Regions from separate parts of the Bacillus sp. AK128 genome, predicted to be linked through region 3. Evidence: a T-box and tRNA genes for the amino acid it is inferred to sense, from the RefSeq annotation. Region 3 holds a T-box; the other regions hold tRNA genes.
The links. A T-box is a leader RNA that pairs with one kind of tRNA and senses whether it is charged. The one in region 3 lies ahead of tyrS (tyrosine--tRNA ligase), so its partner is inferred to be a tRNA-Tyr.
Positions count from the first base shown of each region.

Region 1: it encodes a tRNA-Tyr, which carries the amino acid that the T-box ahead of tyrS (tyrosine--tRNA ligase) is inferred to sense. The anticodon was not compared.
Region 2: it encodes a tRNA-Tyr, which carries the amino acid that the T-box ahead of tyrS (tyrosine--tRNA ligase) is inferred to sense. The anticodon was not compared.

Region 1 covers NZ_CP096379.1:2,696,975-2,703,012, forward strand. The annotation lists gene acnA (aconitate hydratase AcnA) at 1-2,334, opposite strand, end outside; gene sspO (small acid-soluble spore protein O) at 2,577-2,726, shown strand; tRNA gene M1D60_RS13405 (tRNA-Glu) at 2,885-2,956, opposite strand; tRNA gene M1D60_RS13410 (tRNA-Ser) at 2,973-3,063, opposite strand; tRNA gene M1D60_RS13415 (tRNA-Asn) at 3,070-3,144, opposite strand; tRNA gene M1D60_RS13420 (tRNA-Ile) at 3,231-3,304, opposite strand; tRNA gene M1D60_RS13425 (tRNA-Gly) at 3,325-3,395, opposite strand; tRNA gene M1D60_RS13430 (tRNA-Gln) at 3,399-3,473, opposite strand; tRNA gene M1D60_RS13435 (tRNA-His) at 3,493-3,568, opposite strand; tRNA gene M1D60_RS13440 (tRNA-Trp) at 3,581-3,654, opposite strand; tRNA gene M1D60_RS13445 (tRNA-Tyr) at 3,749-3,833, opposite strand; tRNA gene M1D60_RS13450 (tRNA-Thr) at 3,867-3,942, opposite strand; tRNA gene M1D60_RS13455 (tRNA-Phe) at 4,119-4,194, opposite strand; tRNA gene M1D60_RS13460 (tRNA-Asp) at 4,220-4,295, opposite strand; tRNA gene M1D60_RS13465 (tRNA-Met) at 4,595-4,671, opposite strand; tRNA gene M1D60_RS13470 (tRNA-Ser) at 4,834-4,926, opposite strand; tRNA gene M1D60_RS13475 (tRNA-Ile) at 4,935-5,008, opposite strand; tRNA gene M1D60_RS13480 (tRNA-Met) at 5,028-5,101, opposite strand; tRNA gene M1D60_RS13485 (tRNA-Ala) at 5,152-5,227, opposite strand; tRNA gene M1D60_RS13490 (tRNA-Pro) at 5,244-5,320, opposite strand; tRNA gene M1D60_RS13495 (tRNA-Arg) at 5,329-5,405, opposite strand; tRNA gene M1D60_RS13500 (tRNA-Leu) at 5,437-5,525, opposite strand; tRNA gene M1D60_RS13505 (tRNA-Gly) at 5,540-5,614, opposite strand; tRNA gene M1D60_RS13510 (tRNA-Leu) at 5,649-5,733, opposite strand; tRNA gene M1D60_RS13515 (tRNA-Lys) at 5,742-5,817, opposite strand; tRNA gene M1D60_RS13520 (tRNA-Val) at 5,925-6,000, opposite strand.
Region 2 covers NZ_CP096379.1:823,443-829,480, forward strand. The annotation lists rRNA gene M1D60_RS03760 (23S ribosomal RNA) at 1-616, shown strand, start outside; rRNA gene rrf (5S ribosomal RNA) at 742-857, shown strand; tRNA gene M1D60_RS03770 (tRNA-Val) at 870-945, shown strand; tRNA gene M1D60_RS03775 (tRNA-Thr) at 1,009-1,084, shown strand; tRNA gene M1D60_RS03780 (tRNA-Lys) at 1,093-1,168, shown strand; tRNA gene M1D60_RS03785 (tRNA-Leu) at 1,177-1,261, shown strand; tRNA gene M1D60_RS03790 (tRNA-Gly) at 1,296-1,370, shown strand; tRNA gene M1D60_RS03795 (tRNA-Leu) at 1,385-1,473, shown strand; tRNA gene M1D60_RS03800 (tRNA-Arg) at 1,500-1,576, shown strand; tRNA gene M1D60_RS03805 (tRNA-Pro) at 1,587-1,663, shown strand; tRNA gene M1D60_RS03810 (tRNA-Ala) at 1,680-1,755, shown strand; tRNA gene M1D60_RS03815 (tRNA-Met) at 1,799-1,872, shown strand; tRNA gene M1D60_RS03820 (tRNA-Ile) at 1,894-1,970, shown strand; tRNA gene M1D60_RS03825 (tRNA-Ser) at 1,983-2,075, shown strand; tRNA gene M1D60_RS03830 (tRNA-Met) at 2,271-2,347, shown strand; tRNA gene M1D60_RS03835 (tRNA-Asp) at 2,351-2,426, shown strand; tRNA gene M1D60_RS03840 (tRNA-Phe) at 2,452-2,527, shown strand; tRNA gene M1D60_RS03845 (tRNA-Thr) at 2,705-2,780, shown strand; tRNA gene M1D60_RS03850 (tRNA-Tyr) at 2,813-2,897, shown strand; tRNA gene M1D60_RS03855 (tRNA-His) at 2,932-3,007, shown strand; tRNA gene M1D60_RS03860 (tRNA-Gln) at 3,029-3,103, shown strand; tRNA gene M1D60_RS03865 (tRNA-Gly) at 3,108-3,181, shown strand; tRNA gene M1D60_RS03870 (tRNA-Ile) at 3,200-3,276, shown strand; tRNA gene M1D60_RS03875 (tRNA-Asn) at 3,352-3,426, shown strand; tRNA gene M1D60_RS03880 (tRNA-Ser) at 3,433-3,523, shown strand; tRNA gene M1D60_RS03885 (tRNA-Glu) at 3,541-3,612, shown strand; gene M1D60_RS03890 (glucose-1-phosphate adenylyltransferase) at 4,064-5,212, shown strand; gene M1D60_RS03895 (GlgC family sugar phosphate nucleotidyltransferase) at 5,234-6,038, shown strand, end outside.
Region 3 covers NZ_CP096379.1:931,367-937,404, forward strand. The annotation lists gene M1D60_RS04410 (transglycosylase domain-containing protein) at 1-2,134, opposite strand, end outside; T-box leader at 2,311-2,526, shown strand; gene tyrS (tyrosine--tRNA ligase) at 2,588-3,850, shown strand; gene rpsD (30S ribosomal protein S4) at 4,184-4,786, opposite strand; gene M1D60_RS04425 (diguanylate cyclase domain-containing protein) at 5,167-6,038, shown strand, end outside.

The DNA.
Region 1 (6,038 bases), 1.8 Mb from region 3:
AAGTACAACAAGTCCTACTCCATCTTGCTTATATTTCATACAAGCATCATAGATAGACATTACTTCATTTGTAGGCCAGTAAGTGGTATATCCACCTTCAGTACCAGGAGCAACTTGATTCTTAATACGAATATTAGCAAACGTACCTCTAGTCATGATACGGTCATTACCACGACGTGATCCGTAAGAGTTAAAGTCACGTGGTGATACACCTTTCTCTTGTAGGTATCGGCCTGCTGGTGTATCCTTACCAATTGCTCCAGCTGGTGAAATATGGTCAGTTGTTACTGAGTCACCAAACTTACCTACTACACGTAAGCCCTTAAGTGGTTCAACGATCCCTGGCTCTGGAGATAATCCTTCAAAGAATGGAGGATTTTGAATATATGTTGAATCATCATCCCATTGATATAATGCATCTTCAGTTGTCTCAATCTCATTCCAACGAGCGTTATCATCAAATACCGTTTCGTATTCTTTACGGAATAAGTCAGGCGTAACAGTATCCTTAACCAATGCATTAATTTCTTCAGTAGTTGGCCAGATGTCTTTAAAGAATACGTCGTTCCCATCCTTATCTTTACCAATCACATCACTTTGAAGGTCAACATCTACTGTACCTGCAAGTGCATATGCCACTACTAATGGTGGTGATGCAAGATAGTTTCCTTTTACTAGCGGGTGAATACGGCCTTCAAAGTTACGGTTACCAGATAATACAGATGTAACCAGTAAATCATTCTCAGCGACTGCCTTCTCGATTTCATCTGCTAAAGGACCTGAGTTACCGATACATGTTGTACAGCCATACCCTACTGTATTAAATCCTAATTTCTCTAGGTAAGGTAATAAACCAGAGTTCTCTAGGTACCCTGTTACCACCTTTGAACCAGGAGCTAAAGAGGTCTTAACGTACTTCGGTACCTCTAACCCTTTTTCAACTGCCTTCTTCGCTACAAGTCCAGAAGCAATCAATACATATGGGTTAGATGTGTTTGTACAGCTAGTAATCGCTGCAATCGCAACAGCACCTGTTTTCATAGTTGTTTCATCACCATTGTTGAACTTAACCGTAACTTCCTTAGTTAGGTCAGTTGGCTTTAAACCAAACCCTTGGTTACCAGCAGGAGCTGTTAGAGCCTTGTTGAATGACTCTTTCATCATTGAAAGTGGAATTAAATCTTGAGGACGCTTAGGACCTGAAAGATTAGCTTCTATTTCAGAAAGATTGATTTCAACAACATTTGTAAATACAGGCTCTTCTGCATCAGGAGTAAAGAATAAACCATTCTCTTTAGAATATTGTTCTACTACACTAATTAACTGTTCATCACGACCAGTTAGACGTAAGTATGAAAGTGCTTCATCGTCAACTGGGAAGAAACCACAGGTAGCTCCGTATTCAGGTGCCATATTGGCAATCGTAGCACGGTCTGCAAGTGGTAGTTTAGCAACACCAGGACCAAAGAATTCAACGAATTTATTAACTACACCTTTAGCACGAAGTACTTGAGTAACCTTTAAAGCTAAGTCAGTTGCTGTAGTACCATTTGGAAGGTCTCCTACAAGCTTAACTCCAATTACCTCTGGTACAGGGAAATAAGAAGGTTGTCCTAGCATTCCAGCTTCCGCTTCAATACCACCTACACCCCAACCTAAAACTCCAATGCCGTTAATCATTGTAGTATGTGAATCAGTACCAACTAAAGAATCTGGGAACGCTTCAAATTCACCATTTTCACCTTCTACAGCATGAACAACGTTTGCTAAGTATTCTAAGTTTACTTGGTGAACAATTCCTGTTGCAGGAGGAACAGCACGATAGTTATCAAATGCTTTTGTTGCCCAGCTTAAGAAATTATAACGCTCTGCGTTACGTTCAAACTCAAGATCCATATTGAAAGCTAATGCATCTGCTGTCCCAGCTCTGTCAACCTGAACAGAGTGGTCAATTACAAGATCCACTGGCTTTTCTGGGTTAATTTTTTGAGGGTCTCCACCTAAATCAGCCATTGCTTTTCTTAATGATGCTAAGTCAACTACAGCAGGAACCCCTGTAAAGTCCTGAAGAATGACACGTGAAGGTTTAAACGGTACGTCTACTTCCTTCAGTTCATCCGTTCCCCATTTTGCTAAGTTTTCAACGTGTTCTTTTGTAATCACACGGCCGTCATACTGACGTAAAACTGATTCTAATAAAACTTTGATTGAGTAAGGTAAGCGGGACACATTTCCAATCCCTGCTTCTTCAAGGGCTTTTAAATTATAATAATTGTACTTCTTTCCATTCACCTCAAAGGATGAACGTGATTTGAATACATCGTTTGTAGCCACGAGTACTCCCCCTTTTCATTCATATTAACAGAAAGCTCACTGAACAATTTTAGCAATCCTTCTACTACCTACCTTTTTATCTTAATACAAGTATATACATAAGTAAATAAAAAGAAAGTTATGGTTTGTTATAAGGATTTCTTATTGAAAAAAAACCAAAAGTGATTTCTCCTTGTTGAATTTTCTTTACTAACATATTTTTCTCCTAGATGACTCATTATATAACTACGGAGGTGAGGTAGATGGCAAAGCGTAAAGCAAATCACGTCATTCCAGGAATGAATGCAGCAAGTGCTCAAGGAGTAGGTGCAGGATATAATGAAGAATTCCAGAATGAACCATTAACAGCTGAACAACGACAAAACAATAAAAAACGAAAGAAAAATCAATAATGCTTCGATTTATGGAAGAAGGGGCATAGCCTCCTTTTTCTATTTTATTTGAGAAATTAATAAACAATTATAGTATGTAGATGACTCCTATTTTTAGATCATACCTTTTACTGGATACATATAAAAAACACTGCGAATTGCTGCAGTGTTAGATTTGATGACCCATACGGGATTCGAACCCGTGTTACCGCCGTGAAAGGGCGGTGTCTTAACCGCTTGACCAATGGGCCGATATGAATATGAGACTGGCGGAGAAGGAGGGATTTGAACCCTCGCGCCGCGTTAACGACCTACACCCTTAGCAGGGGCGCCTCTTCAGCCACTTGAGTACTTCCCCAAAATATGGCTCCACCAGTAGGATTCGAACCTACGACCCTTCGGTTAACAGCCGAATGCTCTACCGCTGAGCTATGGTGGAATAGTGGAATGATGTACAAATACAAACAAGATTCTTTATACAAAATAATAAGGTAAGTTATTTTCGCTAACGCGAAAAAACTTTGATGGGCCTAAATGGACTCGAACCATCGACCTCACGCTTATCAGGCGTGCGCTCTAACCAACTGAGCTATAGGCCCATTCATTAGTACAAAGATTAAGCGGGTGATGAGAATCGAACTCACGACATCAGCTTGGAAGGCTGAGGTTTTACCATTAAACTACACCCGCAAATGGCTGGGCTAGCTGGATTCGAACCAACGCATGACGGAGTCAAAGTCCGTTGCCTTACCGCTTGGCTATAGCCCAAAAAATTAAAAATAAAATATGGGGCGACCGAAGGGAATCGAACCCTCGAATGTCGGAACCACAATCCGATGCGTTAACCACTTCGCCACGATCGCCATAATCACTTTTGGCAGGGGTAGTAGGAATTGAACCCACACCAAAGGTTTTGGAGACCTTCGTTCTACCTTTAAACTATACCCCTATAAAAATTTAATAGAGATGTAACTTTACTAAGGATAGTTTTTTTCTAAACACCCGAAATAAGGAAAGTTATTTTCGCAGACGCGAAAAAACTTTGGTGGAGGGGGACGGATTCGAACCGCCGAACCCTGAGGGAGCGGATTTACAGTCCGCCGCGTTTAGCCACTTCGCTACCCCTCCACTTACAGAATAACTTTTTCATCATAAAAATGATGGTGCCGGCTATAGGATTTGAACCCACGACCTACTGATTACAAGTCAGTTGCTCTACCAACTGAGCTAAGCCGGCATTTTGAAAAAATAGCCCTAACTATAAAACTTCTAATATTTGTCGTCCCAATCTCAGGAAGCTAACTCAAGAAGCATCTAGATTAGTACGCTGATGATATTGCTAAGGAGATAATTCCGACGTGCTCTACCAACTGAGCTAAGCCGGCATACTATACTAACAGCAAAAAAGCAAAATGGTGGCTCGGGACGGAATCGAACCGCCGACACAAGGATTTTCAGTCCTTTGCTCTACCGACTGAGCTACCGAGCCATTTAATTAATTTCAGTTGCAATAATGGCGGTCCCGACGGGAATCGAACCCGCGATCTCCTGCGTGACAGGCAGGCATGTTAACCGCTACACCACGGGACCATTTCAAAAACTCAATTTAAAATTAATGCATCCAGCTAGTGCTGATACAACTGTCCCTTCCTCTACTAGAAAATTCATTGATGCCCATGCGTCGGGACAACTCGATGTTTATTCATCGAAGTTTCGCTCGTCGCTACACCACGGGACCATTTCAGAAACTCAATTTAAAATTAATGCATCCAGCTAGTGCTGATACAACTGTCCCTTCCTCTACTAGAAAATTCATTGATGCTAATGCGGCGGGACAACTCGATGTTTATTTATCGAAGTATCGCTCGTCGCTACACCACGGGACCATTTGGTTGCGGGGGCAGGATTTGAACCTACGACCTTCGGGTTATGAGCCCGACGAGCTACCAGACTGCTCCACCCCGCGATAATATAAATAATTCAATTTTACTACATGCATTTCATGTCTACTATTACGACCATACCAATTTTGCAAGATGATGTATTCAAGAAGGAAAATCAGTATTCTGATGTTGAATCAATGAAAATTATTCATTAACTACTTTTTAAATGTTTCTAATTAAACATATGGCGGAGGAAGAGGGATTCGAACCCCCGCGCGGTTTGACCCGCCTGTCGGTTTTCAAGACCGATCCCTTCAGCCGGACTTGGGTATTCCTCCGTATTTTATGGACCTTGTAGGACTCGAACCTACTACCGGACGGTTATGAGCCGTCTGCTCTAAACAACTGAGCTAAAGGTTCATTCTTAGTTTTGGGTTAATAGCGGCGGAGGGAGTCGAACCCACGACCTCACGGGTATGAACCGTACGCTCTAGCCAGCTGAGCTACACCGCCATAAAAAATTTGTTAAATGTTTTGTATTTTTATCCATTTACAAAACACTTTGGTGGAGCCTAGCGGGATCGAACCGCTGACCTCCTGCGTGCAAGGCAGGCGCTCTCCCAGCTGAGCTAAGGCCCCTTATTATGGTGTTTAATGGTCGGGAAGACAGGATTTGAACCTGCGACCCCCTGGTCCCAAACCAGGTGCTCTACCAAGCTGAGCCACTTCCCGTTAAAATTTGGCGCGCCCGAGAGGAGTCGAACCCCTAACCTTTTGATCCGTAGTCAAACGCTCTATCCAATTGAGCTACGGGCGCTAATAGATTTGATTTACTTCTGCAAAAGCTTTGGTGCCGAGGACCGGAATCGAACCGGTACGGTAGTCACCTACCGCAGGATTTTAAGTCCTGTGCGTCTGCCAGTTCCGCCACCCCGGCAATACATAAACTCTTGGAGCGGAAGACGGGATTCGAACCCGCGACCCCCACCTTGGCAAGGTGGTGTTCTACCACTGAACTACTTCCGCAACAATGTATTGCAATAAATTATTTAATTACATTTGGTGCGGATGAAGGGAGTCGAACCCCCACGCCGTAAGGCGCTAGATCCTAAGTCTAGTGCGTCTGCCAATTCCGCCACATCCGCGCACAAAATGGTGAGCCATGAAGGACTCGAACCTTCGACCCTCTGATTAAAAGTCAGATGCTCTACCGACTGAGCTAATGGCTCTCATATAATGGTGCCAGCTATAGAATTAAAATCTCCATCATAAGAAATGTTACTAATAACATTATTTATCAATAGATATTTCATTTTTCACTAACGTGAAAAATATTTGGTGGAGGATGACGGGTTCGAACCGCCGACCCCCTGCTTGTAAGGCAGGTGCTCTCCCAGCTGAGCTAATCCTCCACATTTATTTTCTTGGAACATTTAACGACCCTTAATGT
Region 2 (6,038 bases), 110 kb from region 3:
CGCCCAAAGGTTCCCTCAGAATGGTTGGAAATCATTCGTAGAGTGTAAAGGCACAAGGGAGCTTGACTGCGAGACCTACAAGTCGAGCAGGGACGAAAGTCGGGCTTAGTGATCCGGTGGTTCCGCATGGAAGGGCCATCGCTCAACGGATAAAAGCTACCCCGGGGATAACAGGCTTATCTCCCCCAAGAGTCCACATCGACGGGGAGGTTTGGCACCTCGATGTCGGCTCATCGCATCCTGGGGCTGTAGTCGGTCCCAAGGGTTGGGCTGTTCGCCCATTAAAGCGGTACGCGAGCTGGGTTCAGAACGTCGTGAGACAGTTCGGTCCCTATCCGTCGTGGGCGTAGGAAATTTGAGAGGAGCTGTCCTTAGTACGAGAGGACCGGGATGGACACACCGCTGGTGTACCAGTTGTTCTGCCAAGGGCATCGCTGGGTAGCTATGTGTGGACGGGATAAGTGCTGAAAGCATCTAAGCATGAAGCCCCCCTCAAGATGAGATTTCCCATTCTTTGAAGTAAGACCCCTGAAAGACGATCAGGTTGATAGGTCTGAGGTGGAAGCGTGGCGACACGTGGAGCTGACAGATACTAATAGGTCGAGGACTTAACCATATTTAAATGACATTCTTGCATACGATATTATCTAGTTTTGAGGGAACAAAAATTTCCTCTTGTAATTTCTCATAAAATGAGTATAATTAAAAAGGTCGCTAATGTTTCTAGTGATCAAAATATAGTCTGGTAATTATGGCGAAGAGGCCACACCCGTTCCCATTCCGAACACGGAAGTTAAGCTCTTCAGCGCCGATGGTAGTTGGGGCATTGCCCCTGTGAGAGTAGGACGTTGCCAGGCTGTATCAAATTTGGAGGATTAGCTCAGCTGGGAGAGCACCTGCCTTACAAGCAGGGGGTCGGCGGTTCGATCCCGTCATCCTCCACCATAGATTTTTCACGTTAGTGAAAATATTTAATAAATAAAATGTTCTAACAATAAAACTTTATACGCCGGCTTAGCTCAGTTGGTAGAGCAACTGACTTGTAATCAGTAGGTCGTGGGTTCAAATCCTATAGCCGGCACCACTTAATTAGAGCCATTAGCTCAGTCGGTAGAGCATCTGACTTTTAATCAGAGGGTCGAAGGTTCGAGTCCTTCATGGCTCACCATTTTGTGCGCGGATGTGGCGGAATTGGCAGACGCACTAGACTTAGGATCTAGCGCCTTACGGCGTGGGGGTTCGACTCCCTTCATCCGCACCAAATTCAATTAAATAATCTATTGCAATACATTGTTGCGGAAGTAGTTCAGTGGTAGAACACCACCTTGCCAAGGTGGGGGTCGCGGGTTCGAATCCCGTCTTCCGCTCCAAGAGTTCATGTATTGCCGGGGTGGCGGAACTGGCAGACGCACAGGACTTAAAATCCTGCGGTAGGTGACTACCGTACCGGTTCGATTCCGGTCCTCGGCACCATAGTTTTTTTTGAAAAAACTATTTTAGCGCCCGTAGCTCAATTGGATAGAGCGTTTGACTACGGATCAAAAGGTTAGGGGTTCGACTCCTCTCGGGCGCGCCATATTCATGAACGGGAAGTGGCTCAGCTTGGTAGAGCACCTGGTTTGGGACCAGGGGGTCGCAGGTTCAAATCCTGTCTTCCCGACCATTAAAGATTAGACTATGGGGCCTTAGCTCAGCTGGGAGAGCGCCTGCCTTGCACGCAGGAGGTCAGCGGTTCGATCCCGCTAGGCTCCACCAAATTTTTTGCAATAGCAAAACATTCAATAATACTTTTTAATATGGCGGTGTAGCTCAGCTGGCTAGAGCGTACGGTTCATACCCGTGAGGTCGTGGGTTCGACTCCCTCCGCCGCTATTACCATTTAAAAGTATAATTGGACCTTTAGCTCAGCTGGTTAGAGCAGACGGCTCATAACCGTCCGGTCGTAGGTTCGAGTCCTACAAGGTCCACCATTGTAAACACACGGAGGAATACCCAAGTCCGGCTGAAGGGATCGGTCTTGAAAACCGACAGGCGGGTCAAACCGCGCGGGGGTTCGAATCCCTCTTCCTCCGCCATATTTTTATCTGGATATAAAAGTGATTTATAAAAGTGAAACATTTATATTATCGCCGGGTGGAGCACGTTGAATAATCTTCATCGATTCCACATCAGCATACCAATTTTCTTCTTGAACCATCATCTTGTAAAATTGGGATGGTCGTAATAGTAGACATGAAGTGCATTTAGTAAAATTGAATTATTTATATTATCGCGGGGTGGAGCAGTCTGGTAGCTCGTCGGGCTCATAACCCGAAGGTCGTAGGTTCAAATCCTGCCCCCGCAACCAAATGGTCCCGTGGTGTAGCGGTTAACATGCCTGCCTGTCACGCAGGAGATCGCGGGTTCGATTCCCGTCGGGACCGCCATTATTTTAACTAAAACTAAACAGATGGCTCGGTAGCTCAGTCGGTAGAGCAAAGGACTGAAAATCCTTGTGTCGGCGGTTCGATTCCGTCCCGAGCCACCATTTTTGTTTTTTTTTGTTGTAAGTATCGTATGCCGGCTTAGCTCAGTTGGTAGAGCACGTCGGAATAATCTTCTAAGAGATACTTCAGCGTACCAATCGAGTTGCTGCTTGAGTTAGCTTCCTGAGATTGGGACGACATGTACTATAAGAGCAAGAGTTAGAAATACTTTATAAAATGCCGGCTTAGCTCAGTTGGTAGAGCAACTGACTTGTAATCAGTAGGTCGTGGGTTCAAATCCTATAGCCGGCACCAGTTTTTTTCGAGAGAAAAATGTTTGTAATAGTGGAGGGGTAGCGAAGTGGCTAAACGCGGCGGACTGTAAATCCGCTCCCTCCGGGTTCGGCGGTTCGAATCCGTCCCCCTCCACCATAGTTTTATTAAAATAACATCATATAATTTTATGGCGATCGTGGCGAAGTGGTTAACGCATCGGATTGTGGTTCCGACATTCGAGGGTTCGATTCCCTTCGGTCGCCCCATATTTTATTAATTTTATTTTTTGGGCTATAGCCAAGCGGTAAGGCAACGGACTTTGACTCCGTCATGCGTTGGTTCGAATCCAGCTAGCCCAGCCATATTGCGGGTGTAGTTTAATGGTAAAACCTCAGCCTTCCAAGCTGATGTCGTGAGTTCGATTCTCATCACCCGCTCCAACAAGTTATTACTCATTTGGGCCTATAGCTCAGTTGGTTAGAGCGCACGCCTGATAAGCGTGAGGTCGATGGTTCGAGTCCATTTAGGCCCACCATAGTTTTTTCGCACTAGCGAAAATAACTCACCTTATAATGTTTTATAAAGTATCTCATCTTTATTTTTATATTATTCCACCATAGCTCAGCGGTAGAGCATTCGGCTGTTAACCGAAGGGTCGTAGGTTCGAATCCTACTGGTGGAGCCATATTTTGGGGAAGTACTCAAGTGGCTGAAGAGGCGCCCCTGCTAAGGGTGTAGGTCGTTAACGCGGCGCGAGGGTTCAAATCCCTCCTTCTCCGCCAGTCTTATATATTATATCGGCCCATTGGTCAAGCGGTTAAGACACCGCCCTTTCACGGCGGTAACACGGGTTCGAATCCCGTATGGGTCATCACAAAAAGCACTGCACTATGCAGTGTTTTTTTATTTTGTCTTCTTTATTGAACTCTTACTCATCATGAAGATAAATCGGTTCCTATACACTCTTCTAATACATTCCACTCACGTGAACTAATTCTTTACCTCGTATCTACCTAAACTACTAACTCTATTATTCATCATTTATGATCTATCTATACATCTACTCTCTATCATTCACCAAAATTTTATAGTATATCTTTTTATTTGCTAAACTATGTCTTATTCTGTCATACGAAAGATTAGACTCCTTTTCATTTTAGCAAGGAAAAAGCCAGAATTAATTGAATATTTAAGGAATGATGCTATTACTTTCATTTTAATTTTAGGTCATTATATCTACTAAATTTTTGTCATCTAAGCATCTCTCTTAGCATATTTAATATAATTACTATTTATTTTTGGGTGAGAGGAGATCTATGATTATGGTTCAACGAAATTGTGTAGCTATGCTACTAGCTGGAGGAAAAGGGAGTCGGCTACATTCTCTTACAGAAAGCTTAGCAAAACCCGCTGTTCCATTTGGTGGGAAGTATCGAATCATTGATTTTTCGCTTAGTAATTGTACAAATTCAGGAATTGATACAGTTGGTATTTTAACTCAGTATCAACCTCTCGTCTTAAATTCTTATATTGGTATTGGTAGTACATGGGATTTAGACAGGAAGCATGGAGGCGTTACGGTATTACCACCATATGTGGAATCAGATAGTATGAGATGGTATACAGGAACAGCAAGTGCTATATATCAAAACATGAATTACATTAGTCAGTATGATCCTAATTATGTACTCATTTTATCCGGAGACCATATTTATAAGATGGATTATGCTGAGATGCTCTCCTATCACATTGAGAAAGGTGCAGATGTGACTATTTCGGTTAAGGAAGTGGAGTGGGATGAAGCAAGTCGTTTTGGGATCATGAACACAAGTGAGCATATGGATATTCTAGAATTTGAAGAAAAACCAATCTCTCCTAAAAGTAATTTAGCCTCGATGGGAATTTATATTTTCTCTTATTCCGTTTTAAAAGAATTTCTTGAATTAGATGATTCCAATCCTCAATCCAGCCATGATTTTGGAAAAGATGTGATTCCTCTTTTACTTAGAAATCAGAAAAAACTATTTGCTTACCCATTTAAAGGCTACTGGAAAGATGTTGGGACGGTTAAAAGTCTATGGGAAGCCAATATGGATTTATTAAATGATCAATCAGAGTTAGATCTATATGATCAATCATGGAGAATTTATTCAGTAAATCCCAACCAACCACCTCAATATATATCACCAGATGCGGTTATTCAGCAATCATTAATTAATGAAGGATGTGTCATTGAAGGACATGTACAACATTCAGTTTTATTTCAAGGTGTACATATTGGAAAAGGCTCAACTGTGAAAGATTCCGTTATTATGCCTGATGCTATTATAGGGGAAAACGTTTATATAGAACGAGCGATTGTTCCTTCAGGGATGAAAATTGAAAGTGATTCAGAGATACGTTGTGTTAATGATTCAGAAGATGTCATTTTAGTTTCTGAAGAGATGATTGCTGCTTGTAAGGCTGATTAATATATCTAGGAGGAACGTGTTATGAAAGATACAATGATGGGGTTGATTGATGCTTCAACTGTGAGTGATTCCTTATCTTCACTAACTGTTAAACGATCGCTCTCTGTCATTCCATTTGGCGGGAGATATCGTCTGATTGATTTTGCTTTATCTAATATGGTGAATTCGGGAATCCGTAGTGTTGCAATATTTCCCAAGCACCAATATCGGTCACTAATGGACCATATAGGTTCAGGAAAGCATTGGGATTTAAACCGAAAGAAAGATGGGTTATTCTTTTTTCCTCCAACAGAGCATGACAATGAGTGTGAAATGAGCTTTGGTTCTTTCCCCCATATGGAGGCCAATATGGATTATTTCTTAAGAAGCTCCCAAGAGTATGTTGTCGTTGCAAACTGTCAGGTGGTCGCTAATATTGACTTACGTGACGTACTCAAACGTCATAAAGAAACAGGAGCAGATATTACATGTGTTCGGAAGAATGGTCGCTTTTTAAATATGTACGTGTTAAAAAAGGATTTTTTACTAGAATTATTCTGTAAGTATAAAAAATCTGGTTATACCTATCTATCGGATGTGATCAAGGATAACCAGAGTATGTACTATATACAACACTATGACTTTACCGGATATGTTGCTCATATTCAATCCATTGAAGCTTACCATTATCATAGCTTAGAGCTATTAAGGCCAGAAGTATGGAAACAGTTGTTCACAAGTGAACGGCCAATCTACACAAAGGTAAAGGATGAGCCGCCGACAAGGTATGTAGAAGGTGGAACGGTTAAAAATTCATTTATTGCCAACGGGTGTACGATACAAGGTT
Region 3 (6,038 bases):
TAGATTTAACTAACTCTGGTCTAATGTCATAGGCTGCATTCATTAATTGTGCCCAGATCATTTGACCTCTTTTTGAGTAGGAAAGTCCTTTGTAAGCCTCTAATCGTTTTGGAGTATCATAACCAATCCATGTACCAAATGTAACATTTGGATTAGAAGCAACAAACCAAGAGTCTCTATACTCCTGAGAAGTTCCGGTTTTACCTGCCCAATCAGAAGAGAATTTAAGCATCGAAGGTACACCTGAAGCGGTTCCTCCTCGTATTACGTCTCTCATCATATCAATAGTTAGGTAAGCTGTTTGTGGAGAAAATACTTCTACTTCCTCTGTTTCGTGTTGGAAGATGACTTCTCCATCCTTTGTTTCGATCTTTTCAATCATATATCCATCGATGAATTTACCACCATTTGCAAATGTTGCATAGGCGTTTACATTCTCTTCAACGGTTACCCCAGTTTCCATTCCACCTAGAGATAGAGATAGATTGGTATGATCGCCTTCTGTTAGGCTTGTGAAGCCCATTTTTTCTAAGAAGGTAGAAGGTCGCTGATTAATGATCTTAGTATACCCAATAGCAGCAGGTACGTTATGAGATTTTGCAAGGGATGTACGAGCAGAAACAAATCCATAGTGATTTCCACCAAAGTTGCTTGGACTCCATGGTTCATTTCCTGTTGGAATCGTGACATCAACATCTACAAAAACAGTACCTGGTTGGATTTGACCAAGCTCCATACCTGGTGCATACACAACAAGTGGTTTCATCGTCGAACCATTTTGACGCTTTGCTCGTAATGCATGATTCATTTGCTCTCGACTATGATCGCGCCCAGCCACAAAACTAATAATTTTACCTGTCTTATTTTCAAGTAAAACTGCACCAACCTCAACAGGCTCAACTACTTTTTCAACTTCACCAGTATCCGGGTTTTCCTTTTCTTCAGTCTTATCTTGACCGTAGTATTGGAATTCCTCTGCTACTACTTGCATACGGTCATATATGTCTTTGTCTATTGTTGTGTAGATTTTATATCCATTCTGTCTCATTGTCGTGTCTGCTAGAGTCAAATAGGATTGATGTAATTCGCTATCATTTAGTAGATCTTCTTTTTCATAGCCATCCTTTGTCGCGAGCTGATCTGCAATAATTTCCTTTGAACGCAGTTCTATCTCGGCTGTCAGCCAAGGATAATCCTCTGTAGGAGAAGGTTTTGCTGGTGCAAAGCTAGCGACTAAATCAAATGCTATTGCTTCATCATATTGCTCTTGGGTAATTTTTTCTGCTGTAAGCATCCTACTTAATACAGTTTTCATCCGATCTAATCCTGGTTGAAGATTATTTTTAATTTCACCAGCATTAGTAAATGGAGTATAACCAAACGGGCTTTGTGGAAGACCAGCGATGAAAGCCGCTTGAGCTAGATTTAAGTCCTTTGGCTCCACATTAAAAATTCCAAGGGCTGCCGTTTTTACGCCGGCAATATTATCTCCCGAACTATTCCGTCCAAATGTTGCAACATTAAGGTAAGTTTCAATAATCTCTTCTTTTTCAAAGAATTGCTCTAGGCGCATAGCTAGGAGGATTTCCTTTGCTTTACGTTCAAAAGAAACTTCACTAGATAAGATTTGGTTTTTTATTAGCTGCTGGGTAAGGGTACTTCCTCCCGTTTGAGTTTGGGAATTAGTGACCTCCTGTAATAAAGCACGTAATATGGCTTTTGGAACTACACCATTATGTTCATAAAAGTACTGGTCCTCAGTTGCAATTACTGCATCTATTAAATGAGGAGAAATGTCAGATAACCCTACTTCCTCACGATATAAATCAGAACGTAGCTCACCTAAGTAGACGTTGTTTGCAAAGTAGACCTCAGAGGTCTCTTCGTAGTTATAAATGTCTTTTTGCATGCTATCAAAGCTTCGAATTGGCTCGTCCTTAACGAGAGATGCAAAATATCCGGCTCCAACTCCACCAGCAAAGAATGCACTCATTAATCCTATTACTATAAAAACTAAAAATAGATTCCACATGACTTTGTATGAAACTGAGAATACCTTTACTGTCTTTTTGCTAAATAATGCATCTTTAAAGGTTTGTAAGTATTCTTTAATCATTGATTTGTTAATCCTCATAACACTCCCCCTAAATCAAATATATTATAGCACATTATAATTACAATTTTACATACACAAAAAGACATACTGCAGGAAAAATAAACCAATAACTGAATGGGTTATTGAATGGTTGATTTGACATTAGCTTGCTTTCTATGGTATTTATTTGTATAAGAAATTGATTAATTGAATAAAAGTAAGCAATGATAGGAATCAAGTAGTGTGGTTTTCCCTGTTTTAGAGAGCTGATGGTTGGTGAAAATCAGTACAAATTAACACACGAATTACATCCTTGAGCATCTTTTGTGAATGATAGTAGCAAAAGACGGATTAAACCGTTAATGAATCTTGAGTGGAAGGCAATTTGCTTTCAACAAGGGTGGTACCGCGATTAATAACTCGTCCCTTTTTTTGGGGAGGAGTTTTTTTGTGTTCCTAGAGTTGTATTCATGAAAGAGAGGGGTATTTAGAATGGATTTATTAAAAGACTTAGAATTTCGCGGGCTAATTCATCAGGTAACTGATCAAGAGGGCCTAGAGAAGGTATTAGCCGAGGAGAAAATTAAACTCTATTGTGGTTTTGATCCAACTGCAGATAGCCTTCATATCGGAAACTTACTTCAAATTGTGACGTTACGACGCTTTCAGTTAGCAGGACATTCTCCAGTTGCATTAGTGGGAGGAGCGACTGGGTTAATTGGAGATCCAAGTGGTAAGGCAAACGAGCGTACCCTTAATTCTTCAGATGTGGTTGTACAATTTACTGACAAGATTAGAAATCAATTAGCTCGTTTTTTGGATTTTGAACATCCGGAAAACCCGGCAACCATTGCTAATAATTATGACTGGATTGGCAAACTTGACGTTATCTCTTTTCTAAGAGATGTCGGGAAAAGCTTTGGATTAAATTATATGCTAGCAAAGGATTCCGTACAGTCAAGGCTTGATGCGGGAATTTCATTTACAGAGTTTAGTTATATGATTCTACAGTCCTATGATTTCTTAAAACTATATGAAACACAAGGTGTTCGATTACAAATAGGTGGAAGTGATCAATGGGGTAATATAACAGCGGGGCTTGAACTAATTAGAAAATCTGTCGAGGATTCGAAAGCGTTTGGTTTAACGGCTTCTCTTGTCACAAAAGCGGATGGAACCAAGTTTGGTAAAACAGAATCAGGTACGATCTGGTTAGATCGCGAAAAAGTTTCACCATATGAATTCTACCAGTTCTGGATTAATACGGATGACCGTGATGTTATGAAGTTTATTAAATGCTTTACCTTCCTAACAAAAGATGAAATTGAAGCAATTGAACAGGAAATGGCAGATGCTCCTGAAAAGAGAACGGCCCAAAAGACACTTGCAGAAGAGGTAACGAAGTTCGTTCATGGTGAAGAATCACTTAAACAGGCTATCAGAATCTCAGAAGCATTATTCAGCGGAAGTATCGCTGAACTAACTGGAGAAGAAATCAAAGAAGGATTTAAAGATGTTCCATCCTTTGAATTTGCTTCGACAGACCAACCTGTTCTCGTTGATCTACTCGTTCAAAGTAAGATATCCCCATCCAAGCGACAGGCTCGGGAGGACATCTCAAATGGGGCAATCTATATTAATGGTGAGAGAATTCAGGAAATAGATTTTGTTGTTTCAGATCAACACCGTATTGAGAATGCGTACACCGTGATTCGTCGAGGGAAGAAGAAGTATTATTTAATTAAATTTGTTTAAATGAAAGGCCACCTCCAGACCATGGAGGTGGCTTTATTACTTCCATCTAGGGAAGGGGAAATATAAATCATTGCTTTTGCGGAATTAAGAGGGAGAATCGTGGAATAAATGAATTTTTCGCGGGATTATGAACAGAAATCGTGGAATTGCTATATTTATCGCGGAATAATCAAAAAAGTTCATGGAATAGCTTGATTCATTAGCAGGGTTAGGTGTATGATTCAGTATTTATTAGATATTGTATCAAGTTTTTAACAAACTTTTGCAAAATAATAGCTGAAGTTGGGATAGAATAACAAAAACCCCACTGATATTTCAGCGGGGTTCCTCTTATTAACGAGAATAGAATTCTACGATTAATGATTCGTTGATTTCAGCTGGAAGTTCAGAACGCTCAGGAAGACGAGTGTAAGTACCTTCAAGCTTTTCTGCATCAAATGATAAGTAATCAGGTACGAAGTTGTTTACTTCAACTGATTCTTTAACTGCAGATAGGTTTTGAGATTTTTCACGTAGAGCAATAGTTTGTCCAGGCTTTACGCGGTATGATGGAATATCAACACGTGATCCATCAACTAAGATGTGACCGTGGTTTACTAATTGACGAGCTCCACGACGAGTACGAGCTAAGCCAAGACGGTAAACTAAGTTATCTAAACGAGATTCTAATAGAATCATGAAGTTTTCACCGTAGATACCAGTCATTTTACCAGCAGCATCAAATGTGCGACGGAATTGACGCTCATTTACTCCGAACATATGACGAAGCTTCTGCTTTTCTTGTAATTGTAAACCGTATTCTGATAATTTTTTACGTTGGTTTGGACCATGTTGTCCAGGAGCGTAAGGACGCTTTTCTAATTCTTTACCAGTACCACTTAAAGAGATACCTAAACGACGTGATAATTTCCAACTTGGACCTGTATAACGAGCCATAATATGACTCCTCCTTCGTGTTTTTATTTTGCATAAAATAAAAACCGTAACGGGCATTGATTTATGACATTTTATTACATGTTATATCCTCGCTCCAGCAGCAGGGAGTTACTCGATATAGCTCATACTAAAAGAAGATGGGAGAAGAAATTTCGCCACATGATCCTAGTACGGGAATAAAATGAACAACAAATGTACCAATTTAGGCTGCAGTATTTTACACAAATGCTATTATATTATTTTCATAACGTAATGTCAATCATGCAAGCAATACATATTCTGTATTAAAACTAAAAGAAATAGGATTAATTTTTACCAAAAATATTTATAAATGGTATAATTAAATAAGTGTGTACTCAAGATAATATAGGTGATTAAAGATGAATGATGAAAAGAAACTTCTCCTAGATTTAAAAGGAGGACTATTTGACCTCTTATTTAAAAGTCAAATAGCTAGCCGACAAGATATATATAATGAGCTTTTAACACAAATTCGAGAATATTATCATGCTCAGGTAGTTGCTATTTACTCCAAAGATGAATTCAGCAAGAAAGTAATCATGGTATGCTCCACTAGCCCTGAAGTGATGAATAATGCTGACCTACACTTCTCCTCCAGAACTGAGATCCTCGAAGAAGGTAAAGTAAAAATTATCTCCACTTCTTCCAACTATGAAGTATACATACCGGTGTTAGTAAAGAATACGAAACAATTATTAGTAGGAATTACATTTTTATCTGTGAACAAATTACCTGAAGAGTCAAAGTGGGATGAACTTGTTCCAATTTTTTCTAATCTAATCAACAAAATAAACGAGTATGTGGATTTTTCTGAGGAGCATAGGCGTTACGAACAGTTATATCGAGTGACCTCCAAATTCCATTCATCTATGAATATGGATGATGTTTTAAAAGAAGTCATCGAAACCTTGAGAGAAGTTTATCCAGGGTTTACCTATTATTTGCTTTTATCTCATGACTACAACCATCTAAATAATTTACCGATTAAAGAGATTCAATATGATGAATCAAATATAGCTGTAACACAAGCATTTGTTACCGGAGAAATCCAAATGGAGGATAAGGTAGCCGATCGAACTTCAGTACTGTATGCTCCATTAAAAGGAAAACAGGGCGTATATGGAGTACTGCAAGTAATTGCACCAAATACGATTTTATTTCCTCAAGAAGAAATTAACTTTGTTACCTTGCTTGCGAATACAGCTGGAAGTGCATTAGAAAATGCTAAACT